One region of the Enterococcus spodopteracolus genome, then DNA from elsewhere that is predicted to be linked to it. Evidence: a T-box and tRNA genes for the amino acid it is inferred to sense, from the RefSeq annotation. Region 1 holds a T-box; the other holds one or more tRNA genes.
What was found. A T-box is a leader RNA that pairs with one kind of tRNA and senses whether it is charged. The one in region 1 lies ahead of serS (serine--tRNA ligase), so its partner is inferred to be a tRNA-Ser.
Positions count from the first base shown of each region.

Region 2: it encodes a tRNA-Ser, which carries the amino acid that the T-box ahead of serS (serine--tRNA ligase) is inferred to sense. The anticodon was not compared.

Region 1 covers NZ_JARJHD010000003.1:319,777-335,586, forward strand. The annotation lists gene mnmE (tRNA uridine-5-carboxymethylaminomethyl(34) synthesis GTPase MnmE) at 1-843, shown strand, start outside; gene mnmG (tRNA uridine-5-carboxymethylaminomethyl(34) synthesis enzyme MnmG) at 858-2,759, shown strand; gene P3R27_RS15190 (VanZ family protein) at 2,839-3,042, opposite strand; gene P3R27_RS06605 (hypothetical protein) at 3,638-4,156, shown strand; partial or broken gene P3R27_RS06610 (lipase family protein) at 4,156-5,497, shown strand; gene rsmG (16S rRNA (guanine(527)-N(7))-methyltransferase RsmG) at 5,784-6,497, shown strand; gene P3R27_RS06620 (ParA family protein) at 6,509-7,276, shown strand; gene P3R27_RS06625 (ParB/RepB/Spo0J family partition protein) at 7,263-8,153, shown strand; gene P3R27_RS06630 (DUF951 domain-containing protein) at 8,172-8,363, shown strand; gene ychF (redox-regulated ATPase YchF) at 8,372-9,472, shown strand; gene P3R27_RS06640 (DUF1129 domain-containing protein) at 9,553-10,248, shown strand; gene P3R27_RS06645 (hypothetical protein) at 10,501-10,833, shown strand; gene guaB (IMP dehydrogenase) at 11,106-12,590, shown strand; gene serS (serine--tRNA ligase) at 12,660-13,931, opposite strand; T-box leader at 13,981-14,193, opposite strand; gene P3R27_RS06660 (sensor histidine kinase) at 14,219-15,424, opposite strand; gene croR (response regulator transcription factor CroR) at 15,411-15,810, opposite strand, start outside.
Region 2 covers NZ_JARJHD010000002.1:90,120-105,929, reverse strand. The annotation lists gene P3R27_RS03450 (response regulator transcription factor) at 1-45, opposite strand, end outside; gene P3R27_RS03445 (DUF4118 domain-containing protein) at 23-2,647, opposite strand; gene P3R27_RS03440 (potassium-transporting ATPase subunit C) at 2,675-3,196, opposite strand; gene kdpB (potassium-transporting ATPase subunit KdpB) at 3,233-5,263, opposite strand; gene kdpA (potassium-transporting ATPase subunit KdpA) at 5,279-6,955, opposite strand; gene P3R27_RS03425 (dihydrofolate reductase) at 7,260-7,751, opposite strand; gene rpmG (50S ribosomal protein L33) at 7,834-7,998, opposite strand; gene P3R27_RS03415 (DUF2188 domain-containing protein) at 8,216-8,662, shown strand; gene asnB (asparagine synthase (glutamine-hydrolyzing)) at 8,789-10,684, opposite strand; gene P3R27_RS03405 (hypothetical protein) at 11,338-11,898, shown strand; tRNA gene P3R27_RS03400 (tRNA-Ser) at 12,686-12,773, opposite strand; gene P3R27_RS03395 (TetR/AcrR family transcriptional regulator) at 13,103-13,669, opposite strand; gene P3R27_RS03390 (DUF1576 domain-containing protein) at 13,923-15,257, shown strand; gene P3R27_RS03385 (hypothetical protein) at 15,226-15,561, shown strand; gene P3R27_RS03380 (TVP38/TMEM64 family protein) at 15,766-15,810, shown strand, end outside.

The sequences.
Region 1 (15,810 bases):
TACCCTGAATATGATGATGTGGAAGAATTGACGACAAAACTTCTATTAGAAAAAGCGCAGATGATCCAACAACGTATCGAAGTTCTTTTAGCAACATCACAACAAGGCAAGGTCTTACGAGAAGGATTAAGTACGGCCATCATCGGTCGTCCAAACGTTGGTAAGTCAAGCTTACTGAACCATTTATTACGAGAAGAAAAAGCCATCGTGACAGATATTGCGGGAACGACAAGAGATGTGATTGAAGAATACGTCAATGTTCGTGGCGTACCGTTGAAACTGATCGACACAGCAGGTATTCGGGAAACAGAAGATATCGTGGAACAAATCGGTGTTGCTCGTAGTCGTAAAGCTTTGGCAGAATCTGAATTGATCTTACTTGTCTTGAATCAAAGCGAGCCGTTGACGATTGAAGATGAACAGTTGTTGGAAGCAACAAAAGGATTGAAGCGGATCATTCTATTGAATAAAACTGATTTACCGAAACAATTAGAGGAAGACAAGCTTTTATCATTGATCGAGGATGAACCAGTATTCGCTGTTTCGGTTGCCAATAATGAAGGGTTAGACCGATTAGAAACGGCCATCTCTGAGTTGTTCTTTGGCGGGCAAACTGGCGAAAGAGATGCAACTTATGTATCCAATACCCGTCATATTGCTTTGCTCGAAAAAGCGGCCATCTCTTTACAAGAAGTGATCGCAGGAATCGATGCAGGTATGCCTGTTGACCTAGTTCAAATGGATATGACTCGCTGTTGGGATTACCTTGGTGAAGTCGTAGGAGATAGTGTCCAAGATGAATTGATCACACAATTGTTTAGTCAATTTTGTCTTGGAAAATAAAGGAGGAACAGTTCTTGAATCATTATCAAGCAGAAGAATATGATGTGATCGTTGTCGGTGCAGGACATGCTGGTTCAGAAGCCGCTTTGGCTGCTGCACGTATGGGGTCAAAAACGTTACTATTAACGATCAATTTAGATATGGTGGCATTTATGCCATGTAACCCTTCCGTCGGCGGTCCAGCCAAAGGCGTTGTCGTACGCGAGATTGATGCACTAGGCGGCGAAATGGGTAAGAACATTGATAAGACATACATTCAAATGAGAATGTTGAACACTGGGAAAGGACCTGCTGTCCGAGCATTACGTGCACAAGCAGACAAGCATGCCTATGCCAGTGAAATGAAACATACAATTGAAAAAGAAGAGGATTTGACACTAAGACAAGGAATCGTTGAAGAATTGATCGTTGAAGATGGGGTTTGTCGTGGTGTAGTCACTTCAACAGGTGCAAGCTATCGTTCAAAAGCAGTCGTTATCACTGCAGGTACCGCATTACGTGGTGAGATTATTATCGGTGAATTAAAATATTCGTCTGGTCCGAATAACTCACAACCATCAATTGGTTTAGCCAATCATTTAAAAGAATTAGGTTTTGCCATTGATCGTTTTAAAACCGGAACGCCTCCACGTGTGAAATCAAGTACGATCGATTACTCTGTCACAGAAGAACAACCGGGAGACAAGGAGCCAAATCATTTTAGCTTTGCCACACCGGACAGTGCCTATAACTTAGAACAAGAACCTTGTTGGTTGACTTATACAGGTGAAACGACCCATCAAATCATTCGTGACAATCTACACCGCGCACCAATGTTTACAGGAATCGTTGAAGGCGTCGGCGCACGTTACTGTCCTTCAATTGAAGACAAAATCGTCCGTTTTGCAGACAAACCACGTCATCAACTCTTTTTAGAACCAGAAGGATTGAATACAGAAGAAGTGTATGTTCAAGGACTTTCAACTTCACTTCCAGAAGACGTCCAAGTGGATATGTTGCATTCGATTGCTGGATTAGAAAAAGCAGAGATGATGCGTACGGGCTATGCCATTGAGTACGATGTAGTCGAACCACACCAGTTGCGTCCAACATTAGAAACGAAAGTCGTAGAAAATCTTTATACGGCCGGTCAAACCAATGGGACAAGTGGATATGAAGAAGCAGCGGGACAAGGGCTGATTGCAGGAATCAATGCAGCATTGAAAGTTCAAGGAAAAGAGCCATTAGTCATCAAACGTAGTGACGGCTATATCGGTGTCATGATCGATGATTTAGTCACAAAAGGAACGAATGAACCTTATCGCTTACTGACATCCCGGGCAGAATATCGTTTACTTCTTCGTCATGATAATGCTGATCTACGCCTAACAGAAATGGGTCACCAGATCGGTCTAGTAAAAGAAGAACAGTATACTGCTTATTTGAAAAAGAAAGCAGCAGTTGAACAAGAAATCAAACGTTTGATGAACGTTCGTATCAAACCGACAGCAGAAGTCCAAGCCTTTTTAGCAGAATTAAATGCTGCACCATTAAAAGATGGTGTGCTAGCAAGTGATTTCTTGCGTCGCCCAGAAATCACCTATGCCGATCTATTACGATTTATTCCAGAAAATGCGGAGTTAACACGTAAAGAAATCGAGCAAGTTGAAATTCAACTAAAATATGAAGGATACATCAAAAAAGCATTAGAAAAAGTAGAAAAACTAAAACGAATGGAAGCCAAACGCATCCCAGAAAACATTGACTACGCTGCGATCAACGGATTAGCAACGGAAGCAAAACAAAAGCTTCAAAAAATCCGTCCAGAAACCATCGCACAAGCAAGCCGCATCAGCGGTGTCAATCCAGCGGACCTAAGCATCTTGATGGTCTACATCGAACAAGGGAAGATTGCGAAAGTGGAAACATCTGCTTAAATAAAGCACTAAACAAAAAAAGAGCCGACGAATGATTGATTCGTCGGCTCTTTTTTTGTTAGCAAGAACATAGAGTAAATCACTTATGTAAAAAAGAAGAAACCTGAATATCCCATCGACTGATCAGCCACCTATTTATACATGCACCAATAAGAAACCCACAAGTATTTACAAAAACATCCCCTAAATCAAAAATACCTAGGTAAAAGAAATATTGGATCCATTCAACGCCTAAGACAGCTGAAAGGACTAAGATAGTATTCTTCCAACTTACTGGTAAAATCTAGCCTAAAGGTAGAAACAGTAAAATATTAAACAGCACAATCATTGGATCACCATAAATCAAATCCTTCACCCACGAAAATAGCTGAAATTCTACGCCTCGTATCCCGATATTTTTTAAGAAAAGTAAATAAATGAGAAAGGTGATGTACAGCAAAGAAAAAAAGACCAGCCATTCCCGATAGATGTTTCTTGTGAAAGCACAGTGAAGACTGACATAAAGGAATAACGTAATGATTATCACTAAGAAGAAAGGAACCCAAAAATCGACAGGGCCAGATGGTGGAAAAAGCGTAATAGAATAATAATAGAGATAACGCATGAAAAAACATCGAGAAAAAAGCAGGCAAGAAAGTAGCATTAAAAATTTTAAAAATAACAATTTTATTTTTGTTTCGATCTAAAAAACCTCCTTATTTTTGTTATAATCAATTGAGATTAACTTTATAAAAAATATACGTCACAACACTTGTCTTTCTCTCTATAAGTATACATAAAATAACTTAATATTGAAATGTGATCGCAGAATAAAATGAACTATACGTATCTTATTGTGAAGCATTGACAAAAATAGTAGCTAACTGAAAGGAGGATCTATGAACAAACGGCTTTGGTTAGTTGTATTAGTGATCATTATCTTAGGAGGAATCGGAGGAAAGATCTACATGGATAAAAGAGAAGAAGATCTTCAAGAATTGCTGGAAATACAGAAGGATCTGGCGAATTATGTGTATAACAATTATCGTCTCTATGTAAACAATCGGGAGAAAGAAGAAGAAATTTTCAGAAAGTATGACTGCGGACAAGGTGAAATGACTACGGAAGAATATTTGAAAGCATTGTTAGAGGTCAGAGAATATGAGGAGATAACTAAAATTGAATTCACTGGATATTCAGTGAGTCCGATGAATTTTTTGACCATTTATTTCACTGTTAATGGAGTATATGAGGAGGAAGTAAGTTTAAGTACTATTTCCGCAGAAACAAATAAACCTATATACATGATTTCTGATAGCACTGGAACTGGTCCTTATTATATTACAAAAAGAAAAGAAAAAATTAATTCGATTATGGCAGATGAACAAATTATCTATTACGAAGGAGGGATAGATTGATGGATCAAAATAGGTGGCTATCTGATTCTGTGTATAAAGTTGAAGATGGATTGATAAAAGTAAATCATCTAGTAAAAGAAATCCCTTATATAGTCATAAAAACAGTAGATACAAATAAAGACAAAATCGGTAATGAATCTAAGCCAAAGAAAAATAGTATGCAAGCAATGGTAGTTGCTAAAATAAAAGAGGAATATCTTGGGTACAATGAAGAGCAATTAAGAAAATTACCTGGCTTCCCCGACTCCGTCATCACCAAAAACCTTACGATTGCTTACGCTGGCACGACTTCGCTCAAAGATTGGCATACTAACCTCGTGGAGATTTGGGAGAGCAACAAACACTCAAATGGTGCATTTGCTTCTGCCTTGAACTATGCCCGTGAAATTGAAAAGCAGTATCCCAAATCAGATGGCTATACGATCTCAACGACAGGGCACTCATTAGGTGGCGCTAAAGCACTTTTTGTCGCAGCAATCAATGGCTGTGACGTACGGCGCGGCAGGACCAGGGCTTGCATAAGCCTTATTCGATAATCATAACGGTACCCTGATCAATATCTACGACACTTCGGATGTCGTCACGAGTGGGCTTTTCACTGGTGGGAAAGGGATGCTTCCAATCAATAGTTTTGGAATCGATAATTCGGGCTGGGAAACATTTGGCCATTCGCTGGATCAATTCAGAACAGATGAAGAAGAAAATTATATCGATAAGCATGGTCAAATCATCGTATACGTCGATGGCAAGGGGGGGATCTTGTTAGCCGCAACTTTGTGGCAACAAACACTTTTGGAAAACGAAGCAATGATCAAACTACTAGCAGTCAGTGGCGAGCATACGCTAGATGAAATCAAGCGTGTGAAAGAAGAAAATGAGTGGCTCAAGGTTCAAGTCAAAGAATTCTTGACCTTAAAAGAGTTAGGTAAGAAGCTGACTGCAAGTGGCGGCGGACTTTCTCAATCAGAAAAAATTTATTTAGAAGATAGCCAAGCATTAGCTGTCGTACGGACCGCAGCAAGTAAATTTGATGAGGCGATGAGCAATGTTCGCGTGATTTACCAAAGCGGGATCACGGAGTTGGAAGAGTTAGGGAATGACTGGTTGGGAAGAATACGCAATTATACGCCACATTTGACGTACAACGAGGTAATTGAAACATTAGCCGAAGTTAATTGTACAAAATGAGAGATTGTCGATGAGCCAACACAGGAATTTAGAGATAAGATCTGCCAGATCGATCAGATGTCGGAACAGTTTCAAACGCTCGCCGATGAAATCACCCAAAAAATCAATGAAATGGTGGCACGTGACAAAGAATTAGCGAATCAATTGTTCTAACCCTTGCTACAAAAGTGAACGATCGATAAAAGCACTATTGAGAAGTGATTGTTGTCTAACTAAATAATAGAAAATAAAGGAGTGTGAGCAATGGGCAGCACACTCTTTTTGTGTTGTCCGAGGGCGGATTATTTTTTTATTGTAGAACAAGAATTTACCTACTTCCGAATTTGGCATAACCTCCTTTAAATTTATATATAGAAAGATTGCAACTCGGCTCATTTTGCGTTAAAGTAGGAAGAGATTCTGTGAAACAATTAGCTGTTTCACAATGAAAGGATAAATTATGACACCAGAAGAATTTCGCCAAGTCTTGGCAGAAAAAGACATTCATTTATCGGATAAGCAAATGGCGCAGTTTGACAGTTATTTTCATTTATTAGTGGAGTGGAATGAAAAAATGAATTTGACGGCGATCACTGATCGAGAAGAAGTTTACTTAAAACACTTTTATGATTCATTGACGTTGGCATTTGATGTTGATTTTTCAACTGGCCTGACTTTATGTGACGTCGGCTCAGGGGCTGGGTTTCCAAGTATTCCTTTAAAAATTGCTTTTCCTGAGTTACAAATAACGATTGTTGATTCCTTGAATAAGCGAATCACTTTTTTAACTGAGTTAACGAATCAATTAGAAATCGATGCATCTCTTTATCATGATCGTGCAGAAACATTTGGGCAAAATTCGCAATTCCGTGCATCATTTGATTTTGTGACTGCTCGTGCAGTGGCACGTTTAAATGTATTGACGGAACTGTGTTTACCATTAGTGAAACAAGAGGGCTATTTCTATGCACTGAAAGCTGCGAAAAGCGAAGAAGAATTGGCAGAAGCGAAACCAGCGATTGCGCAATTAGGTGGTAAATTTATCGGAGAGCAAGCAATTGAACTACCTAAAGTCTCGGACAAACGCCACATTCTGATTATACAGAAGAAAAAACCAACACCGAAGAAGTATCCAAGAAAACCTGGGTTGCCGAATAAGCAACCAATCAAGTAGGAGGAGAAGAGATGGCACAAATTATATCCGTTGCAAATCAAAAAGGCGGCGTTGGTAAAACAACGACAACTGTAAATCTAGGTGCTTGTTTAGCAAGTTTAGGTAAACAAGTGTTGCTAGTAGATATGGATGCACAAGGAAATGCCACTAGCGGAGTAGGCATTCGTAAACCTGATGTGACACAAGATATTTATGATGTATTAGTCAATGAGTTACCAATTCCTGAAGCGACAATTGCTACTGAACATGAAAACTTGAGCATTGTGCCTGCCACTCTTCAATTAGCGGGAGCAGAGATTGAATTGACCTCAATGATGGCAAGAGAATCACGTTTAAAAAGTTCACTGGCTGAAGTCAACGATCAGTATGACTACATTTTAATTGATTGCCCACCATCTCTAGGTCATCTAACCATCAACTCATTTACTGCAAGTGATTCGATTTTGATCCCTGTGCAGTGTGAGTACTATGCATTAGAAGGGTTAAGTCAACTACTGAATACTGTTCGCTTGGTTCAAAAACACTTCAACCCTGAATTGGAAATCGAAGGGGTATTATTGACGATGTATGACGCTCGAACGAATCTAGGAAATGAAGTGGTGGAAGAAGTGCGGAAGTATTTCCGTGAAAAAGTGTATGAGACAGTGATTCCTCGAAACATTCGTTTGTCAGAAGCACCAAGTCATGGAAAACCTATCATTGATTATGATCCGCGTTCCAGGGGCGCTGAAGTGTATCAAGCATTAGCAAAGGAAGTGGTCGATCGTGAAGAAAAGTAAAGGACTAGGTCGGGGAATCGACGCGCTGTTTCAAGATTTGGAAAATTTAGAAACAGTTAACGTGAAAGATGAAACTGTCATTCAGTTGCCACTCAACGAATTGCGTCCTAATCCGTATCAACCACGTAAAACATTTGAAGAAGTATCATTGCAAGAATTAGCGAACTCGATCGAGTACTCCGGTGTCTTTCAACCGATCATTGTTCGTCGTTCGTCGGTGAAAGGTTATGAGATCATCGCAGGTGAACGTCGTTTCCGGGCGTCTAAGTTAGCTGGAAAAGAAACGATTCCTGCAATTGTCAGAGATTTCGACGAAGAAGCGATGATGCAAGTTGCAGTTTTAGAAAACTTACAACGTGAAGACTTAAATCCTTTAGAAGAAGCAGAAGCTTACGAGATGTTGATGAAGAACTTAAAGTTGACACAAGCTGAAGTTGCAAGTCGTTTAGGGAAAAGTCGTCCTTATATCGCAAACTATTTGCGTTTATTGACATTGCCTGATTTAGTGAAAGAAATGGTCCAAGATCAACGATTATCTATGGGACAAGCTCGTACGTTACTTGGATTAAAAAATAAACAATTGATATTAAAATTAGCCAATCGTGTCGTAACAGAAAATCTAACGGTTCGACAATTAGAGCAGATCGTTTCCGAGCTGAATCAAAATGATGGGCAAGAAAAGAAAAAAATCCCACGTTTAGCAAAGGAAAAACCGTATTATATCCGTGAGAGTGAAGATCGCTTGATGGATAAATTTGGAACAAGTGTCGCCATCCAAGAAAAGAATGGGAAAGGTAAAATCGAAATCGAATATCTTTCACAAAATGATTTAACTAGAATTCTTGATATTCTAAATATTCAATTTGATGAAGAATAAACAGAGGGAGGCTATGTTATGTACGACTTACATGATATCGTAGAAATGAAAAAACCTCATGCTTGTCAAACGAACCGTTGGGAGATTATCCGAATGGGCGCTGATATCAAAATCAAATGTATGAATTGCGGTCATATCGTGATGATGACCCGTCGAGAATTTGAGAAAAAAATGAAAAAAGTACTTGAAAAAAATGTAGAGAAAGAGTGAATGAATTTATGGCATTAACTGCTGGAATTGTGGGTTTACCCAACGTAGGAAAATCAACTTTGTTCAATGCAATTACAAAGGCGGGAGCAGAGGCTGCCAACTATCCTTTTGCGACTATTGATCCAAATATTGGAATGGTTGAAGTACCCGATTGGCGTTTACAACGTTTAACCGAATTAGTAAAACCAAAGAAAACTGTACCAACAACCTTTGAATTTACAGATATTGCTGGAATCGCTAAGGGTGCAAGTAAAGGCGAAGGATTAGGAAACCAATTTTTAAGTCATATTCGCCAAGTAGATGCAATCTGTCATGTCGTTCGTTGTTTTGACGATGACAACATCACACACGTAGAAGGACGTGTCGATCCTTTAGCAGATATTGATACGATCAATCTAGAGCTTGTCTTAGCTGATTTAGAGTCAGTGACGAAGCGATATACACGTGTGGCAAAAATTGCAAAAACAAAAGATAAAGATGCAGTTGCTGAATTAGCGGTGTTGGAGAAAATCAAACCAGTATTAGAAGATGGACGTTCAGCACGTTCGATCGAATTTACAGAAGAAGAACAAAAAATCGTTAAATCTTTATTCTTGTTAACAACAAAACCGATCTTGTATGTTGCTAATGTGGCAGAAGATGAAGTAGCCAATGCTGATGCGAATGAGTATGTTCAAGCAGTGCGTAATTTTGCTGCAGAAGAAAACGCAGAAGTTATTGTCGTTAGCGCCAGAGCAGAAGAAGAAATTGCTGAGCTGGACGACGAAGATAAAGCAGAGTTTCTTGAAGCATTAGGCATTGAAGAGTCAGGGTTGGATCAATTGATTCGTGCGGCGTATGACCTATTAGGATTAGCAACATACTTTACAGCAGGTGAACAAGAAGTTCGTGCGTGGACGTTCAAAAAAGGAATCAAAGCACCACAAGCTGCAGGAATCATTCATACCGATTTTGAACGTGGCTTTATCCGTGCAGAAACAGTCTCATTTGAAGATTTAGACCAATACGGAACGATGCATGCAGCGAAAGAAGCCGGACGTGTACGATTAGAAGGGAAAGACTATGTCGTTCAAGATGGCGACGTTATGTTATTCCGTTTTAATGTATAAAAAGGCTATCATACGGTGTATGTGATATGTTAAAATGTCTTTTGTGACAACCGTCAGCGTCTAAGGAGGACTGTAAAATAATGGAAGCAGAACAGTTACGCGAAATCGTAAAAGAAAATGCGCAGTTAGAAGAACAACTAACAAAACGTAATCAACAATATATTTTTGACTTAAAGAAGTCGCTAGAAGCAGCGAATTTATCAGAAGAAGAAAAAGTAACGGCTTTGCATGAGATGTTACCCGTTTTAGTATCCGAACAAAAAGGTGGGAAAACAGCCCGCCAATTATTTGGAACGGTATCTGAAAGAACAGAAGCAATCATCAATAAACCGGTCGAAGTGAAAACTTCTTCGACGCCAACGTTGATGTGGTTGGACAATACATTGCTCTTACTCGGATTATTGAGTGTGATGATCGCAATCACTGGATTGTTTTCACGTGAAACAACGCCTGCTTATGGAATCACCACACTTGTACTAGGTTCAGCTATTGGTGGATGGGTCTTTTACTTGATGTACAAGTATATTTACCAGTATGAGTATCCAGGTGCTGATCGCAGTAAAAAACCTGGAATGGGTAAAACCTTGTTGATTTTGGGTGGAACGACATTGATCTGGGTCATTGCTTTTTCAGCAACAACCTTGTTGCCACCAATTGTGAACCCGTTATTAGATCCAGTAGTGATCATCATCATCGGTGCAGCAGCTCTTGCGTTGCGTTACTATTTAAAGAAAAAATATGGCATCGTTGGCAGTCTTTCTGTTCCAAGAAGATAATTCATTGGATCTAGAAATTATGTGACTTACGAGACGAACAGTAAAGAAGAGAACGTGTTAGCATTACGCTGCACGTTCTCTTCTTTACTGTTTATTTCTATTGTTCTTACAGTGACGACCATGATCTCAAAACGCTCTTCTTTTATTATTATAAAAAATAATAAAAGAGTGTTATTATCAAATAATAGAGATGCTCACTGATGTTATAAAACATGTTGAGCGAGATAGTTAAACGATGAGGGGTGAATGAATATGAAAAAAGTTAAATGGATATTTTCTATTCATGTTGACGGAGTACCTCCTTTAGGATATGGAGGGATCAAAACTGGACAATTTATTCTCGGGCATGGAAGAAAGTTTCAAAAAGAAATGCGGTCTGTTTTAGGGCCAAAAATCGAACTGGAGTTCATCAGCTATAATACAAGAAAGCCGGAGACACTAGCTGCTGATTTACTTGTGTATACAGATGTCGATGAAAAGTATCTTGACGAAGAGACGAAGAAAAAAGGCTTAAGCATTCCCTATAAACTATATTATTTGAATGAGATTGAAACGATCAAAGAATTGATCGAAGCAAATGTTTAAAAAGTGAAACGCCTCTTTTCTTTCTTGAAGTGTACTAGTTTCAGCTTAATAAAAATATTGAATAAGAAAAAAACGTGCAGCACATGAAAACGCTAACTAATATTTGATTTTGATCAAACATTAGGAGACGCTTCATTATGCTGGTACGTTCTTTTTTTAGGATTCACTGAGTAGTTCCTTAGAAAAAACAAGGGATTGGTAGAAGTTGTTGACTTACAAAAGAAAATCGATTATTTTAGTAGATAAACTAAACAAGAGGAGTGGTACTAAAAATGTCCAACTGGGAAACAAAGTTCACGAAAAAAGGATTTACTTTTGATGATGTCTTATTGATACCAGCAGAAAGTCACGTGTTACCAAACGAAGTGGATATGAGTGTACAATTAGCAAAAAATATCAAATTGAATATTCCTATCATCAGTGCAAGTATGGATACAGTTACTGACAGCAAGATGGCGATTGCTATGGCAAGACAGGGTGGTCTAGGTGTCATTCATAAAAACATGACAATCAGCGAACAAGCAGACGAAGTACGTAAAGTGAAACGTTCTGAAAGTGGTGTAATCATTGACCCATTCTTCTTGACACCACAACACTTGGTCGCAGATGCTGAAGAATTAATGAGCAGATACCGTATTAGTGGAGTTCCAATCGTCGAAACATTGGAAAACCGCAAATTAGTAGGAATCATTACAAACCGTGATATGCGTTTTGTTACAGACTTTCATATCGAAATCAGCGAAGTCATGACAAAAGAAAACTTAGTAACAGCCCCAGTAGGCACTTCTCTAAAAGATGCAGAAAAAATCTTACAACAACATAAAATAGAAAAACTACCAATCGTTGATGATGCAGGTCGATTAAGTGGTTTGATCACGATCAAAGATATCGAAAAAGTAATCGAGTTTCCAAATGCAGCAAAAGATGAACATGGTCGTTTGTTGGTAGCTGCCGCAGTTGGTGTCACTAGCGACACATTTGAACGTGCACAAGCTTTACTTGATGCTGGCGCAGATGCCATTGTCATTGATACGGCGCATGGACATAGTGCAGGTGTAATCCGTAAAATCCAAGAAATTCGCACAACATTTAAAGATGCAACATTGATTGCTGGTAATGTAGCAACAGCAGAAGCAACAAAAGCTTTATACGATGTTGGTGTTGACGTGGTCAAAGTAGGTATCGGACCAGGTTCGATTTGTACGACACGTGTGGTTGCTGGTGTGGGTGTTCCCCAATTAACAGCCATTTACGATGCAGCATCAGTTGCGCGCCAATATGGTAAAACCATTATTGCAGATGGTGGGATTAAATATTCTGGTGATATCGTCAAAGCTTTAGCAGCGGGTGGACATGCTGTCATGTTAGGTAGTATGTTAGCAGGAACCGATGAATCTCCAGGTGAATTTGAGATCTATCAAGGGCGTCGTTTCAAGACATACCGTGGAATGGGCTCATTAGGTGCCATGGAAAAAGGATCAAAAGACCGTTACTTCCAAGGTGGCACGAATGAAGCCAATAAGTTAGTGCCAGAAGGTATTGAAGGACGTGTAGCGTACAAAGGAAGCGTGGCAGACATTCTCTTCCAAATGATTGGTGGTTTAAAATCAGGGATGGGTTATGTTGGATCAGCGAACCTAAAACAATTAAGAGATGATGCACAGTTCATTCAAATGAGTGGCAGTGGTTTGAAAGAATCTCACCCACATGATGTACAAATTACGAAAGAAGCACCAAACTATTCTGTAGAATCATAATCAAACTTCTTGATCATAAAAAAGCAGCTAAGCAATTCGTGCCAACGAATCACTTAGCTGCTTTATTGTTTACTTGATTACTTTTAGGTTCCCCATGTAAGGCACGAGTACTTCTGGAACTGTGACTGAACCATCTTCATTTTGATAGTTTTCAAGGATGGCAGCAACCGTACGGCCAACTGCTAAACCAGAACCATTCAATGTATGTGCATAATGGATTTTTCCATCTGCATCTCGGTAACGGATCATTGCACGGCGCGCTTGGAAATCTTCACAGTTTGAGCAAGAACTGATTTCACGATACGTATCTTGTGCAGGAATCCATACTTCTAAATCGTAGGTTTTCGCTGCTGAAAAGCCCATATCCCCAGTTGATAATGTCATAACACGGTAAGGTAAGTGCAGTTTCTTCAAAATGTCCTCTGCGTCAGCGGTCATTTTTTCAAGTTCTTCATATGAATGTTCTTCATCAGCAAATTTCACCATTTCTACTTTATTGAACTGATGAAGACGAATCAATCCACGAGTATCACGACCAGCACTACCTGCTTCTGAACGGAATGCTGGGCTAAGTGCAGTGAAGTAAACAGGTAAATCTTCTTTTGCTAAGATTTCATTGCTGTAGTAGTTTGTTAAAGGGACTTCAGCTGTTGGGATCAAAGTTAAATCTGTATCAGCTAATTGGAAAACATCTTCTTTAAATTTGGGGAATTGACCAGTACCAAACATGGCTTGGCTGTTTACAGCGTAAGGTGTCATCATTTCAGTATAGCCATGTTCATAGACGTGTTGATCTAACATAAAATTATAAAGGGCACGTTCTAAGCGAGCACCTAATCCTTTATAGTAAACAAAGCGGCTTCCTGATACTTTTGCCCCACGTTCAAAATCAAGAATACCTAGATTTTCAGCAATTTCCCAGTGAGGTTTTGGTTCAAAAGCAAATTGACGAGGTTCACTCCAACGACGAGCTTCCACGTTATCCTCTTCATCTTTACCCACCGGCACAGAATCATGAGGTAAATTAGGGAGACTTGTAGCGATTTGTTGTAATTTTTCATCAACTTGTGCAACTTCTTCGTCTAGTGCTTTGATTTTCCCACCGACTTCTTTCATTTCAGCGATCTTCGCAGTTGCCTCTTCTTTATTACGCTTTAATTGGGCGATTTCAGCAGATACATCATTACGGTATTTTTTCAATTCTTCACTTTCAACCAACAATTTTCTACGAGATTCATCTAACTCCACAAACTCCGCTAAGACTTTTTTTTTAACGCCACGTGACGTTAATTTTTCTTGTACATAGTCAACATTTTGACGGATCATTTTAATATCTAACATTTCTTTTCCTCCTTTTTTGTAAAAAAAAACCAGCTCATCCAAAGAAATATCTTGGGACGAACTAGTTTGAGTTTCGCGGTACCACCCAAGTTCAGTCTATCGAGACTGCACTTGTAAACAGATAACGGCTGTTACCGACCTTTCTTATTTCGAAAGGCACATCGGGTGAACTGGAACTTCGAAATTATTTTTTACTGATTTGCACCAACCATCAGCTCTCTTGAAAAAAATAAAATGTACTGGGTTCACTGTTTTCTTTTATTTGTATTCTAAGAATAGCGAAAAATTTAGTTTCCGTCAATATGTTCTGTCAGATTGCCGACTAACTTTTCATTTTTTTTAAGCGGGAAATGCATGATAAAAGACGTCCAATCTTGATCTGACTTCGCATAGATATAGCCACCGTGCAATGCTACGATACTTTGTGCAATGGCTAGACCAAGCCCTGTCCCGCCAGTTTCTTGTGAACGGGATTCTTCCACCCGGTAAAATCGATCAAATAGATTGTCAATGGCTTGTTGGGGGATCATGGCACCATTGTTTTTGACGACAACGACAACTTCCGAACCAAGCTTTTCAATTCCAATGATGATCTTTGTTGCACCTTTGCCATATTTTAAGGCATTGGTCAGTAGATTATTGAATACGCGAACTAACTTTTCAGTATCACCATCCATGATCAGTGAATTGATTGGAGATTCAACAAAAATTTGAATCTCCTTTTTAGAAGCTTCTAGTTCAAAATCAGCTGCCAATTGTTCAATCAATTGGATCAAATCAAATGCAGAAAAATTCACAGGAACCGCTGGCTGACGTACCTTGGTATACTCGAACAGATCTTCTACCAGTGATTTCATTTGTTTCGCTTTGACATAAGCAGTGTGGGTATATTTCAACAGATCTTCTTCTGTTTGATATTGACCATCTTCAATAAGACCTAAATAGCCAATAATTGATGTTAAAGGTGTGCGAATATCATGACTGACGTTTGTAATCAGTTCGTCTTTTGATTTTTCGATTTTACGTTCGTCTTCAATCGCCGCTACCGTACTGTCCACTAAACCATTGATACTTTTGACTACACGACTAAGGTCGCCACTTAATTCGAAAGGGATACGATGGTCATAATTGCCATTAGCGATATAATGTAATTCACTAATAATGTGTCGTAATTGCATTTGTCGGTAGCGACGAATCAATCGCCAGTATAATACACCAACATCTAATAAAAAGAAAACAGGAAAAATAAAGTTTCGACCATTCCAAAACAAATCACTATCTAAACGCTGGGCAAAAATATTTTTAGAATCCCAAATAGCGTTTGTCAAAGAAGGTGAACTACTGATGATCGAACTGATAATGACCAACATCGCTACATTCAATAGAAGCAGAAGGATGATCGTAATGATTCCTTCTGCTAATAATTCACTGATTTCTTTAGATGTCAGATTGATCCGGCGTCGTTTTTCGATCACTTTTTTATCTTGCATCAATTTTATAGCCCACTCCCCAAACGGTTTGAATGACTTTTTCTCCACCTGTTGCTTCTTCAATCTTGTCTCTTAAATGACTAACATGAACCATTACTGTTTTAGCAGAAACAATACTTTCTTGTTTCCAGACACGTTCAAAGATTTCATCTGCACTGAATACATGGTTAGGATGACTTGCAAGAAGATATAGAATACCAAATTCTAAGGCAGTCAGTTGGATTTCTTTTCCATCGATTGTTTTGACTTCGTGCGAGTCTTTATTGATAATCAAAGAATTTACTTCCAGTACATCTGGTTGATCCGGTGTGACTTGCATTTTTGTGCGGCGTAACAAAGATTTTACTCTAGCCATCACTTCAAGGGGATTGAATGGTTTTGTCACATAA
Region 2 (15,810 bases), on a different contig from region 1:
ATCAGTGATCGTTGGATCATCTTCAATCAATAGTACTTTCCTCATGTAACCCCACCTCCTCACTCTTGTTCAAATCGATGCGAACCACTGTTTTCCCTTCTGATACAGCCATCTCTAATTTCCCATTATGGGCATGGATAATGGTTTTTACAATACTTAATCCAATGCCAAGCCCATTTTTTGAATCGATTGGTACTTCTTCTTCATTGGATAGATTCATCTGGATTTTTTCATATTGCTTCAATGAGATTTCACCCTCATTCTTCACTTCACAAATGACCTGTTGGCCCTCTTGAAACACGCTGACTTCTACTTGCCCTTGTGTTGCTCCATGACGAAACGCATTTTCCACCAGATTGAACATGGCTTGCTCAATCAAGATAGGGTCAACTTCGACAAATAAAACCGCTGTCGGTAAATGGACCAATAATTCCTTGTCAGGATAAACTTTTGTGACATGTTCATAGACTGCTTCAATGATTTCCTCAATCGGCTCTGTTGTTTTTTTCACTTGCATCGTGTCCATATTGATCCGTGTGATCGACAACAGATTCTCCACCATTCGAATCAACCATTGGGATTCTGTCTGGATATCAGTCAGCAATTTTTGGCGCGTTGCTTGTTTCAGCTCTTCATCTGTTTGCAAGAGTGTTTCTGCAATCCCAGAAATCGCAGTCAATGGCGTACGCAAATCATGGGAGATCGCACGTAATAAATTACTGCGAACTTTTTCACGTTCATTTTCTAACTCAATTTGTTCTTTTTCATTCTTAAGCTCTGTTTGTTCTAAGATAACAGCAAGCTGGGTCAACACTAACCGTAAGTAGTTCAATTGACTATCCTCGATCGGAAGCCCGCGACTGCGACGAATCCCTAACACGGCTAGCGTCTTACCATTTGCGACAATCGGTAAATAAAAACCTTTTGCACCACTTAATGTATCCGTTCCATAACCAGAATCTTTTTGATTTTTAGCCGTCCAATAAGCCACTGCTGCTTCTTCTGGATGATCGAGTAAAAATAGGGAATCTTTTGGTGTATATTGACTTAGCTTGATGGCATGTTTATCAAAGAAAATCACTTCCCGATCCAATAGTCTGCCTAAATAAGTGGCAGATAATTCAACGATTTGTTGCTGGTCTTCTGCTAAAACAAACTGCTTGTTCAGTTCATACAGAATTTCCATCTGTTGTTCTTTTTCTCTGGCATGGACAGCCTGTTTTTTCAAACGAACCATCAAATTACTGATCATCAGTGCAACAATCAGCATGATGACTAAAGTAATCGGATAGCCTTGTTTGTATACAGTCAAGGAATACAGCGGCTCGACAAAAAACCAGTTGAAAGCCAAGACACTTAAAATTGAAGATAACGCGCTCCAAAAATAGCCGGAGGTCAGACGAGCAACGAGTAAAATAAAGAAAATGTACACTAACATCAAGTTTTGATCTCCGAAGTGAAGATATTGCATCACCTCAGTCAAAAGCGTTGCTACGAATACACAAATCAATGAAATTGCAAAATCTTTTCCTCCCCCTTCCACTAGTTTCTTGGAATGGGAAAGGAGGGTTGAACGTTTTTCTTTATAAGGAATCAAGTGAAGTTCAGTTTCTGGCAATCGTTTGAGCAGTCGAACATCCAGCTCTTCTGAAAATAATCGCTCCGTCCACGGTTTCGCCAAATTTTTACCGATGATCAAATCGGTTGCGCCAACCAGTTTAGCATACTCGACGATCGTTTCAAATGAATGATCCTCCTCGATCACCACGACTTCTGCGCCAAGTTTCTCCGCTAAGTCATTCGTCCCTTGTAAACGATCATCGGAACGAATGTATAGCACGATCCATTCTGCCCCCAAGCCTTGCGCTAACCGAGCAGTCCACCGAATACTTTTCTCAGCCATTTTAGGGAAAGCATCTTGAACGATTGTGATCAATTTACTTTGGACACCATTTGTTTTACCGATCACACGATTGATATGATCCGAAGCCCGTTGGATCGCTAGACCACGTAACTGCTCCAATTTTTTAGGAATAAAGAAGTGCTGCAAGGCGCGTTTTGCATTTTCATTAGCATAGATTTTCCCTTGCGCTAAACGATCGATCAATTCATCTGGTTCCACATCGATCACCTTCAATGTCGCCTGTTGGAAAAACGTATCCGGAACCGTTTCTTTTACTTCGATTCCAGTCACTTCTTCAACGATATCATTCAAGCTTTCAATATGTTGGACGTTGATCGTTGTATGGACATTGATTCCCGCGTTCAATAATTCTTCAATATCTTGATATCGCTTGCGATTTCTTGATCCTGGCGCATTACTATGGGCTAATTCATCGATCAAAACGATTTCTGGCTGACGTTTGATAATGGCATCAATATTAGGTTCACTCAAAGTCAGCCCCTTATACGTCACTTCTTTTAAAGGGATCTGTGGTAACCCTTCTAATAATTGATTCGTATCCGGGCGATCATGCGGTTCGATGTAGCCTACCACAATGTCTTTACCTAGTAAGCTAAGCTCTTGTGCTTCCGCCAGCATCGCATAAGTCTTGCCGACTCCCGCCGCGAAACCAAAATACACGCGTAGACGTCCTCGGCTTTTTTCACGCTGGTGTAACATTTCTGAAACATCCTGTCTTTCCATCTTTGTTTCTCCTAACCCCTCTGCCACCTACATGTTATCAAGTGACAGATTCAATTCAAGCACGTTGACAAACATTCGATCTGAAAACCAATCCTTCTGTGCTTTTTCCTGTATTATAGCACGAATCTTAGTAACGTCTTCTCCCCGCTCTTTAGCGATACGAGACACTTGACTTTCTGCGGCTGCCACACTGATATGCGGATCAACACCGCTTGCAGAGTTTGTGACTAGATCGATTGGGATCTCCATAGTTTGATCGTTTTGTTGGGCCAATTTTGTTTTATTTTCTACTAATTTCTTTTGCTCCAATGAGGTTGGTGAAAGTTGGGTCACGTCTTGCCCTCTTCCATTAAAATAAGCTGCCTGTTGAAAGGATTGTCCAATCAACGAAGAGCCGACCATCTTCCCTGAAACAACTCTCTGACTGCCATTGGCTTGATGGGCAAAGAAAAGTTGACCGATACCAGTAACAGCGACGGTGTATAGCCCGCCAAGGACTAGTATGCTGAGGAATAAAAAACTAAGCTGTGCTCTAAGGATCTTTTTCATAGGTGAATTCCTTCTTTCTGCAAAATGTCTTTCTTTTTATATTAAGAAAAAACTCAAAGCGAGATCGATCACTTTGATGAATATGAATGGGGCAATTAAACCACCTAATCCATAGACCAATAAATTATGCCGCAAAATCTGACTAGCAGGTTTTTCTGTATACTTGACTCCTTTTAACGCTAAAGGAATCAATGCGACAATAATCACTGCATTATAGATAACAGCCGATAAAATCGCTGTAAGAGGACTACCTAGTGCCATGATATTCAACTGGGCCAATTCGGGATAGATCCCATAAAACAAGACTGGGATCACAGCAAAATATTTTGCGACGTCATTTGCAATACTAAATGTGGTCAAGGCACCTCTAGTCATCAATAATTGTTTACCGATACGTACGACCTTCAATAGCTTCGTGGGACTAGAATCTAAATCAATCATATTGCCTGCTTCTTTTGCTGCTTGTGTCCCTGTATTCATTGCCACTGCCACATCTGCTTGTGCTAATGCTGGCGCGTCGTTCGTTCCATCACCTGTCATTGCTACAAGATGTCCTTTTTCTTGATAGTCACGAATAAGATTCATTTTATTTTCAGGTGTTGCTTCTGCGAGAAAGTCGTCGACTCCCGCCTCAGCCGCAATCGCCGCTGCTGTCAAAGGATTATCTCCTGTGATCATGATAGTTTTGATCCCCATTTTACGCATATCTGCAAAGTTTTCCTGTACGCCATTTTTTACAATGTCTTTGAGATAAATGACCCCCATCACTTGATCATTTTTTACAACCACCAAAGGAGTTCCGCCAGCTTGGGCAACTTTTGCAACGATTTGATCACATTCTTCTGGGTATTGTCCACCACGTGCCTGCACATATTTCTTGATCGTATCGGCGGCACCTTTACGGATCTGATCGCCACGATAATCCATGCCGCTCATGCGGGTTTGCGCACTAAAATCAATGAATTTCACTTCGGATTTTTCAAAAATACGTTCCCGCAAAGCAAATTTTTCTTTAGCTAAAATGACAATACTACGGCCTTCTGCCGTCTCATCTGCCAAAGATGAGAGTTGTGCTGCATCAGCTAATTGTTGTTCTGTGACGCCATTGACAGGTAAGAATTCACTTGCCCGACGATTTCCTAAAGTAATCGTTCCTGTTTTATCTAACAGTAATACATCAACATCTCCCGCTGCTTCGATGGCACGACCACTCATTGCGATCACGTTTTCTTTCGTTAACCGACTCATTCCAGCAATTCCGATCGATGAAATCAATGCACCGATCGTCGTTGGCGCTAAACATACGAATAAAGCAATGACAACGATCGTCGCAATCGGCGCCCCTTTCCCTGACAGCTGACTACTGAATTCGGTAAAAGGAACTAAACTAACAGAGACCGCTAAAAAGATGATCGTTAACGTGATCAAAAAGATTTGTAACCCGATCTCATTCGGGGTTTTCTTTCGTTGAGTTCCTTCCACCATCGAAATCATTTGATCTAAAAAGGAGTGTCCATTTTCGGATGTCACACGAATCACCAGGTAATCAGAAACCACCGTCGTCCCACCAGTAACGGCACTTCGATCGCCCCCTGATTCACGGATCACTGGCGCTGATTCCCCTGTGATGGCACTTTCGTCCACGGAAGCAGCTCCTTCGATCACATCACCATCCGCCGGAATTTGTTGACCCGATACTACGTATATCAGATCCCCTTTTTTGAGATCAGAAGATTTGATCTCAATAAATTCTTGGTTTTCAATATCTTCTAAGCGATTGATCTTATAAGTGATCACTTCTTTTTTCGCTTGCTTCAAGCTATTTGCCTGCGCTTTTCCGCGACCTTCTGCGACTGCTTCGGCAAAATTTGCAAACAACAAGGTAATCCATAACAAACAGGTGATCGTTATAGTAAACCATAAAGGCACCGTTGTTTGCTCAAAGCAAAGGATCGTCGCTAAGATCGCTCCGATGTAGACCATGAACATCACTGGGTTTTTGATTTGTTGTCTTGGGTCTAATTTGACAAAGGCTTCTTTGATTGCCCATACATAAATAGTTTTCATTTGATTTTACTCCTTCTAACTTAAGGTAAAATGATCAGCGATCGGACCTAACGCCAAGGCTGGTAAAAAGCTTAATGCTCCGACAATAAGGATAACAATCATCAACATAGAGATGAATGTACCGTTCGTTGTTGAAAGTGTTCCATCATTGATCGCGATCGTTTTCTTTCTTCCCATGTTTTCAGCCAAAAACAAAATAGCAACGATCGGAATGTAGCGAGAGCACAACATCAAGACACTTCCTAAAAGATTTAGAAACGGTGTATCTGCCGACAACCCACCAAATGCACTCCCGTTATTATTTGCTAGAGAAGTCACATTATAAAGCAACTCACTAAATCCATGAGGCCCTTTATTGGTCAACCAAGTTAAAACATCAGGATGCAGCGAAACGGCCATCGTACCAAATAATGTCAATAATACCGGCGTCAAAATCACTAAACTAGCCATTTTGATATCAAAAGCCTCGATTTTCTTGCCTAAATATTCTGGCGTACGCCCGACAAGTAGCCCAGCGATAAAAACAGTCAGTAGTAGAAATGCCAACATGCCATATAATCCACTACCCACACCACCAAAGATAATCTCCCCTAATTGCATCAAGAAAAGCGGGATACCACCACCGAGAGACGTAAAACTGTCCAACATCGCATTGACGGATCCATTCGATGCTGCTGTTGTGCTAACAGCCCATAAACTTGACCATCCCACACCAAAACGTACTTCTTTTCCTTCCATATTCTGTGAACCCAGTACATCCGTAAAAACGAGTCCATGATATTCACTAATTGCTACACCTATAAAAGCTGCAAAAAGAAAAACAAACGAAACGATTAGAATCGTTCGACCTTGTTTCCATTCTTTGACCCAGTAACCAAAAGCAAAAATCAATGCTGTAGGGATCAACAAGATGGCGAGATTCTCGATGAAATTAGAAAAGATCGTCGGATTTTCAAATGGATAAGCGGAATTGGCACCAAAAAATCCACCACCATTGGTTCCTAATTGCTTGATGGCTACTTGACTGGCCACAGGTCCTAGATATAACCATAAAGATTCTCCAGATAAACCAGTGTAAGACATCCCATGACTAAACGTTTGAACCACGCCTTGGGAAATCAGAAGTACAGCGGTAATTAATGAAAGTGGTAAAAAAATGTAAAGCAAACTACGTATTAGATCTTGCCAAAAATTGCCCAATTGGCTTGATTTCCTTTGAACGATGCCGCGGATCAATGCACAAAGAACCGCTAAACCTACAGCTGCTGACAAGAAATTTTGAACAGTCAAACCAAGCATTTGCGTCGTATTCGACAGTGTCAATTCTCCCGCGTAGGCTTGCCAGTTGGTATTTGTCACAAAACTAACTGCTGTATTCACGGCTAAATCAAATGACAGATTTTCCACGCCATTATTGCCAGGAAGCCAACCTTGGACCATCAATAATCCGGTTAAAAATAGCAAAGAACAGATTCCAACACCCAACACATGCGCTAAATAACGCTTCGCCGTCATTTTCCTTTGACTCTCAGGACCTATCAATTGATAAAAAAAGCGTTCGATTGGTTGGATGAAACGTACATATTTTGGTGTTTCCCCTGTCATGATCAACTTGATGTACCACCCAAGAGGTGCGGCTAAAACAAGTAGAATAAAAAAGAAAAACAACCCTTGAAATACTGCACTCATCATTGCTCTTCCCCCTTAAATAAAAACCAGAATAGATAAGCTAACAAAATAATACTGATACAACCTAAAAATAAGATCATTTTCTTCCTCTCCTTTGTTTTCATCATAGACAAAGGACTATAAAGATAGTGTTAATATTCAAGAAATTTCTTTATATGTTCTTTATACAACATAAAAAACAGCTAAATCTTAAGGAGCAAAGCTCGCTTGACTTAGCTGTTTCTCTATAAAAAAAGATGCGCCCATGATCTTGAACATCTCCTTTTATTTCTTTCAATCATCCATTTTCTGCATCAATGATCAGAGCTTACTTTCTTACCCATTTTTGAAAACGATGGGCATAATGGTTTTCTTGATCCGTGATACCGATATGTTCTTCTGCTAGTTCAAAATCACTAAAGTCGATCTCTCCAATATACGTATCTCCCTCGAACTCACCATCGATCAGTGTTCGCCAAATAATCCCAGTCTGGGGCAAAAGTTCTTGAAAGATCCGACTTCCACCAGAAACATAAATATCTTCTGAAACAGTCTCAGCAAAAGCCAATAATTCATCGATCGAATGCATGACTTCTGCATTTTCTTTGACCTCAAAATCTTTTTGGGTAGTCAACACGATGATGTGGCGATAAGGAAGAGATAGGTCGCCCATGCCTTCATATGTTTTACGCCCCATCACTAATAAACGATCCACCGTATGTTCTCTGAAAAAACGCATATCATTTGGCAAACGCCAAGGCAATAACCCATCTTTACCGATCAATCCATTCTTGTCTTGGGCCCACATGGAAATAAACATTTTGAATCGCTCCTTTCATCTACTACTTGATTATACTAAAAATAAAAAAGCTTGGGTACAGACCCAAACTTTTTTAGACATATTATTTTGTTTCGCGGTGCAAAGTAACTTTACGTTCGCGTGGGCAATATTTTTGCTTTTCCAAACGATCAGGATTGTTACGTTTGTTTTTGTTAGTTAGGTAGTTACGTTCTTTACAAGAAGTACACTCTAAAGTAATGTTTACGCGCATGATTTTCCCTCCCATTTATACTAGAATCCTCTAAGATGACTCTCAGACTTGATTATCTTACCATGATTTTTATCAGATTACTAGCCTTTTTCACGATTTTGTTAAGTAGTTCTACTTGACGAGCAAAAAACAAGCACAGCAAAAATTGAAACAGATGATTTTTCTTTTTACCAAGTTGAGATTACACTTGTTATAGTAGTAAAATCAATTATTCTTTTAGGAGGACTTAGCTATGCCTTGGAATATGAAAGATTTTCCACCAGCCATGAAGAACTTAGAAGAGTTGACTAAAAAGAAAGCAATCGATATCGGCAATGCGCTTTTAGATGAAGGTTATCCTGATGATCGAGCAATCCCGATTGCGATCAGTCAAGCGAAAGAATGGGTTGAAAGTGCAGATGAAAAAGAGAAGAAAGCTTTCTCAAAAGAGAAAAATCCACAAAAAAAGGACAAGCATGAGAGCAATCCGCGAGCGGCTAAATTATTAGACGCTACAGTCGAAGTCAAATTCGAAGAAGATCATTGGATCGTTCGCTCTAAAGTCGCTGAAAAAGCAAGCAATCACTTCGATCATAAAGAAGACGCCATTGAAAAAGGAAAAGAAGTAGCTCGTAATAAAGAAACATCCTTGATGATCTATAAAAAAGATGGCACATTTGAGCGAGAAGTCCATTACTGATTGTATACTATCGTCCCTTTGAATAAAAAATCAACTCATTCCGATTGACGGCAAAAAACGAAGAGTCTGCCCATTATGGATCGGCACTCTTCGTTTTTGCGTTCAATAGAAACATTGTTGGATCGTCTAAACTGTTACATATTGGATTGGTTCAGCTTGGGGAATCGTTTCATCCACAAAATAAACTTTGTACCACGTCAAGAAACTGAAAATCGTCCAAATCTTACGTTGTTCTTCACTTCTACCTTCATGATGATCATCAAGTAATTGGATGATTTTAGCTTGATCAAAGAACTCTGTCGCAAAATCAGCTTCAAATAATTCTTTTACTTGGTGATAGCCATGTTCTTCTTTCAGCCAAGCTTTGATCGGTACAGGGAAACCAAGTTTTACACGATTTGACCATTCTTCAGGCAGATGCTTGTTCGCAGCTTGTCTAAAGACATCTTTCGTATTGTTTTGATTCAATAAATACTTACTTGGGATTTGTTGCGCTAATTTCATTACTTCGATATCAAGAAGTGGTACCCGCACTTCCAGTGAACTTGCCATTGAAAGTTTGTCGGCTTTTAACAAAATATCTTTTGGCATCCATTGGTGTAAGTCAACATATTGCATCTTGTTAATCTCGTCTTGGATTCCTTCAGTTTTTGCATAATGTTCTGCCATGATTTCTTTAACTGTTGGGGCTTGTTGAAATTCTGGCGTCAACAGGTTGGCCGCTTCGTTTTCTTCAAAGATCCGTGCATGTCCGATAAAATATTCTTTGGCAGGCGCTAATGATTCATATAAATGGATCCTACCATGGAAATTACGCATCTTGCCGATTTTTCTACCTAAGTTATAGCGAGTACCTTTTGGTAATTTTTTCAATCCTTGAGCAATCACTCGGATAAATTTTGAATTTGTGTGGAAGCCATATGATTGATAGCCAGCAAATAATTCATCTGCCCCTTCGCCAGATTGAACGACTCGTACACTTTGTGCCGCAAGATTCGCTAAGAAATACAACGGTACACAAGATGGATTAGAATCTGGTTCATCTAAATGGTATTGAATCAAAGGGAAAGCCTTAAAGGACATGTCTCCATCAATGACAGCTGCGGTGTTATCCAAGTCAAGCATTTCTGTTAATTTACGTGCCTCGATTGCTTCATTATAGGTTTTATCATCAAAGCCTATTGAGAAAGAATGGTCTGGTTTCAAAACAGAAGTCACATAACTTGAATCGACCCCACTTGATAAGAAAGAGCCAACTTCCACATCACTGATCGTGTGTGCTTCGATCGATGCTTTCACTGTTTCATCAATTTGATCGATCCATTCTTGACGGCTTTGTGTGCCTTTTTCTTCAAAGTTCGCATCCCAATACTGTTGGATATCCATGTGGCCATCTTTGTAAGTGAAATAATGACCTTCTGGTAAACGATAGACGCCTTTAAAGAATGTTTCCCCATTTAAAGGAGAATATTGAAACGTCATATATGGTTTCAATGCTTCCCGATTCAATTCTTTATTGAAATCTGGATGTGGTAAAAAACTCTTGATTTCAGAACCAAACATCAAAGTTCCGTTCATTTCAGCATAGTAATATGGTTTGATCCCAAAATGGTCTCTTGCACCGAATAATTCTTTTTTCTCATTATCCCAAATCGCAAAAGCAAACATTCCACGTACTTTTTGCAATAACTCAGTTCCCCATTCTTCATAGCCATGTAATAAAACTTCTGTATCTGCATGGGTTTTAAAAATATGACCTGCATCGATCAATTCTTTTCTAAGTGGTTGATAGTTGTAGATTTCTCCATTAAAAATAATGATTTTTGTTTGGTCTTCATTGTAAATGGGCTGTGTGCCCCCTTCTAAGTCAATAATACTTAGACGTCTGAAACCCAAAGCCACATCACGATCAATGTATTCACCGGAACTATTCGGTCCACGGTGAATGATGCGATCCATCATGTCATTGATGATTGCTTTTTTATTATCTTTGTCATTAACAAATCCTACGATTCCGCACATTTATTTCACATCCTACTAAAATTACTATTCCATTATTATGTCCACATGAATCTTATCACAGGAAGGCATTCAGAATGAATGATTTTCACTCTTACAATTTCGTCACATGAAAACAAATAAAATGAAAACTCTCTATCTTTAAAAAAAGTAGACTCAACAATTAATTTAACATGTTTTATCCTAGGAAGCTACTGGATTCTTCTATAGTTTACAAATATTTCATGTTATTCATAAATAGGGAGATTTTTGTAGACATATATCTTCAAAATAACAAGCGATTTCATTTTCTATTTCAATCTAAGATTTTCTTTGCTTGCGCTTTGATAGAAGGCTTTTTATCCATCTCTGTCTTTTACGTCCGCATGTAAGAAAATCATCATGCGTGAAAAAAAAAGTACGTTATTCTGTTTGGTAGAAGTGAGAACTACTTGGCATAATATTAAAAAAACTTTTTATTCGCCTCTTATTTCATTTGAAAATAACTAAGTATCTCTTTGCACTACCTGCTTCACTTTATAGAATAGGTAAATTTCAAGAAATAAAAACCAATATACAATAACTATAACCTGCTATCAAATCACTTGACGAAAAAACGAATTTCGGAGATGCTCAATCTAAGAACATATTTTATTTTAAAGTTAGGAAGGATGAACATGAAAATCGGAAAAGTATTATTAGGGATATTGTTAGGGGTAACAACTATTATTGGGGCATTTATATTAGGTATCATGCTATTCCCGTTATTTGCACCAGAAATTCAAAACACGACAGTTCAAGAAACCACGAAAACTTCACAGACAAAAAGGACCGAACGTTCATTAACCACGACAGAAACAACAAGCCCAAATGATCAACAGCTAGTAAATCAAACAACTCCACAAGGACAAACCCAAGATCCAATTTTGGAAAAGGCATTAAACACACCTGCTACACCATTGAGCGCCTTTAGCTCAGATCCTTATGATTGGGATTTAAATCAAGCGAATATTACGAACGGCACCGCTCAGTCTATCGGCTGGATTCAAGCAGAAGACTCAACTGGAAGAATAGAAGTTGAATATCACTGCTTCGCTTGCGACACGAATTGGAACGGCAGAAATTACGCCTATGAATGGAATGGCCAAACAACGACGACTAAAATAACTCCTTTTACAATCGTTGGAATACCTTGTGAACATCAAAAATCCTTAAAAAATCATGGCTATATTAGTTGATTTCAGATAAATAGAAAATCTATATAAAAAAGAGAACAGAATACTTGAATACAAGAAAGCAAGCGCACAAACCAAAAAGACTACACCGTCGTTTAGATTTCTGCGCTTATCTTCTTGTAAATAAATTTTTATCGTTTACTAAAGTAATGGACTCGCCGATTTTCATATCGCAATAAAAAAAACCACTTGAAGCTCGATGATAAAAATCAAAATCGGCAATCACTACTTTTATACAATTTTTTCTTCTATCCTGCTTATTTCAAGAATTTTTTAAAACAACCTCTTCCATCCTAACGAAAAAATAATCCTCATGTTCATTCAACCTTCCAGTATAATTTAAATATCAATGTGCAAGACATTGAAATAAATCAGGGTGGTAGATATAGATGGCAATTTATTATTTTAACAAAAAAACAGATGCGCGAGGAAATCACGAAGTCCACGTGATCTCATGTACGCATTGTCCAGAGGATGCACTTTTTATTGGCATATTTTCTACATGTGAAGAAGCCTTACATAAAGCAAACACAACCCACTCATCTAAAAGTTTTGATGGTTGTTCTCATTGTTGCAAAGACTGTCATAGCGGTTGATTTTCAAGGGATAGCTAGGCTGTTCCTTATTGTTTCTTTCTTTTACAGAGAACTTTCTTTCTACATGAATCGGTCATATTTGAAAATTTGCAAATTACATAAAAGGAGTACCAAAAGGGGAGTCAAAAAATATTTCAGGGTAAAAAATCAACAAAAAAGACACGACCTAAATCGTGTCTAAACGTTGGTATATAAGGAAGGTACGGGATTTGAACCCGTGCACCACATTACTGCGGCTCGCCGGATTTCGAGTCCGGTGCATTACCACTCTGCCAACCTTCCATGCCTACTATTTTTAATCTTTTTTCTAAAAATGTCAAGAGGTATTATGCACTCCTGTTAATCTTATTTGTTTTGTAAACTGGTCATTTAAATACCGCAACAGTTATGTTTAAATCCGAAAACACTTTTCAAATTACATGATTGGAATAAAATAGCTTACGGGACATTCGTCCTCTCACCATCAAAAAACGAATAAACGGCGTTAACAGTAGAAGTAACCCCTTCGAAAGTTAAGACGCCATCCACTAAAATTTGAAGCACGTTTTTCGTGGATAGCGCCTTATTTCTCGAGGCTAAAAAACTTCTGTCTCAACCTCATGATGTTGTAATTAGCGTATTTTTTCTGGATTTTCAATTGCAAGTACAGAATCGACCGTCGTTTTGATGATCGAAATGATTTGCTCTTCTGTAGGATGCATGATACTAGAAGACATCAATGAAGCAATACCAGTGATGGTTACCCAAGTACCAGTATGAAGCGCATCAATATACGCTTCCGATAAATCTTTATATCGGGCGTCCTCTTTTAATAACTTACGGAAATAATTATAAGAAAAATCATGCATCTTTTGACCATTTCCATGTTCATCGATATATAAAGCCATGTAAAGGCTATGGTTTTTCTTAGCGAAATAAATATAATTCAATCCTAAATCGATGATTTTATCTCCTGTACGCTCTACAGGAAACACTTCTTCTTCTAACTGTTGGAAGATGACATCTAATAGCGTATTTTTTAAATCTTCCATGTTTTTGAACTCTAAGTAAATCGGTTGGGTCGATATCCCCATCTTTTTCGCGATATTTCGTGCAGTGAAACCTTTAAATCCTTCTTTAGCAACCACTTCATATGCAGCTTTCAGAATTTGATCCTTCGTATAGACTTTTCTTCTCATAATAAACTCCCCCACTTCATGCTACAGTCTCTGTTCTTTTATTTTAACCGATATTGATCAATTATTGCAAATAATATACCTAAATTGTTATATTTTAAAGCATATATGTGTTTTTTATTGGTTTTCTCAATTTTCTAAATATTTTTTTACGTAATTTGTTTCCCCTTACAATTTTTGATTTTGTGTTGAATTTAAGTTGACCTAAAGTTTTCTTTCAAGTTATAGTTAAATAAAAAGGAAAAGAAGGTGTGTAATGAAGAATAAAAGTGACGTTATTTATATTCATCCCCAAAAAAGAATCATTTCTCAAAGAAAAAACTATTTTTACCTTATTTTTACAGGCGTGTTTTTTTTGATTATTGGCTTGCTTAGCGATTCTTTATCGAATAACCTCGTAGGATTAATGGTGATCATAACCTCCCCCAGTAATCTTTTGACCGACTATATTGCTTTAGGTGGATTTGGAAGCGCATTTATGAATGTAGGACTCCTCACATTATCTTCTGTCTTACTAGCCTATCGCCATAAAGTCATGTTGAATGGTGCGATGTTTGCTTCCATATTGACTGTCGCAGGTTTTTCATTCTTTGGGAAAAATCTATACAATTCCATCTCCATTATCCTCGGTGTTTATTTATATGCCTATTTTATGCACAAACCATTTTCTCAATATGTAATGATTGGCTTATTTGGTAGTGCACTCTCCCCTGTTGTCAGCTATATTACATTCGGAATGGGTTTACCAATCCTTCAAGGTGCTTTCCTGGGTAATTTAGCCGGTTTGATCGCTGGCTTTTTATTGCCGATCCTAGCTGTTCAGACTCTGACCTTTCATCGTGGTTTTACACTTTATAATATCGGTTTTACTTCAGGGTTGATTGCTATGTTGGTGACAGGTATCCTTCGGCAATTTAGTTATTCGATCGAAGTGCATTCGATTCTCTCGACTGATTACCATCATGAATTGACTTGGATCATTTTTTTATTCTTTTTATTAACCGCTGTTTGTGGCTTCTTCTTTAATGCATTCAAATTGAAAGGATTACGTGAAATCTTTGAGTCTTCTGGAAAACTTACAACAGATTTCATCGGCACATCAGGTATCGGCGCCACCTTGATCAATATGGGCTTGGTTGGCTTGTTATTGATGTCGTATGTCTTGCTGGTCGGTGGTGTGCTAAATGGACCTGTGGTGGGAGGAATCATCTCAGTAGCTGGTTTCAGCTCATTTGGAAGTCATGTTAAAAATTGTTTTCCGATTTTGATTGGTATCTACATTGCCTCAATATTAGGAACAATGCATGATATGACCGAAACAACCATGCTCGTAGCTGCGATTTTCGGTACAGGCCTTGCCCCGATCAGTGGATTTTATGGCGGCGTTTATGGAGTGATTGCAGGCTTTTTACATATTACTCTTGTCCATAATCTCAGCACATTACACGGAGGATTGAATCTATATAATAGTGGGTTTTCAACGGGATTTATTGCTGGTATACTAGTGCCTATCCTAGAAAATTTTACGTTTGCAGGGAAGGGAAAGAACGCACATGGAAATGGAAAAAGAACTATCAAAGAGGATCATTGATGAATTTCTCACGTATTTTTACGAACATGAGATCAATGAGATTCGTATTGGCTTAGAATATACAGATGAAGGACTATATATCGAATTTCAAGGAACAACAAAAAATTCGCCAAAAGATTTGAATACATTGGCCTCACTGTTGAATACACCTAGAGATCCTAGTATGGAGATCTATTACCACGAATTGCTAGGTACCCCTTCCCATGGCCAAGAATCCTATCGATTACTTGGGAATCTGATCGATGATGTGGAAATCATGTATGATTCGCCAATTTTAAACATCAAGATTTTTCGCCGGATTTAAATGTGAAATAGCCATGAAAGTTTTATAGATCATAAAATTAAGTAAATAAGACTCTAGATGGATGTTTTATTTTGTTTCATCCTCTATACTTGGTTTGAACTTACAAAATTGTTTGTTGTTTCTCACTTGAAATAGTGGCGCGCAGTTACGCTTTTCAGGTAAAATACAATTATCAGATGAAAACTTCGAAGGAGTTGACTAGGGATGAACGTTGCAGTATCTCGTAAATTAATGAATATTATATCGATC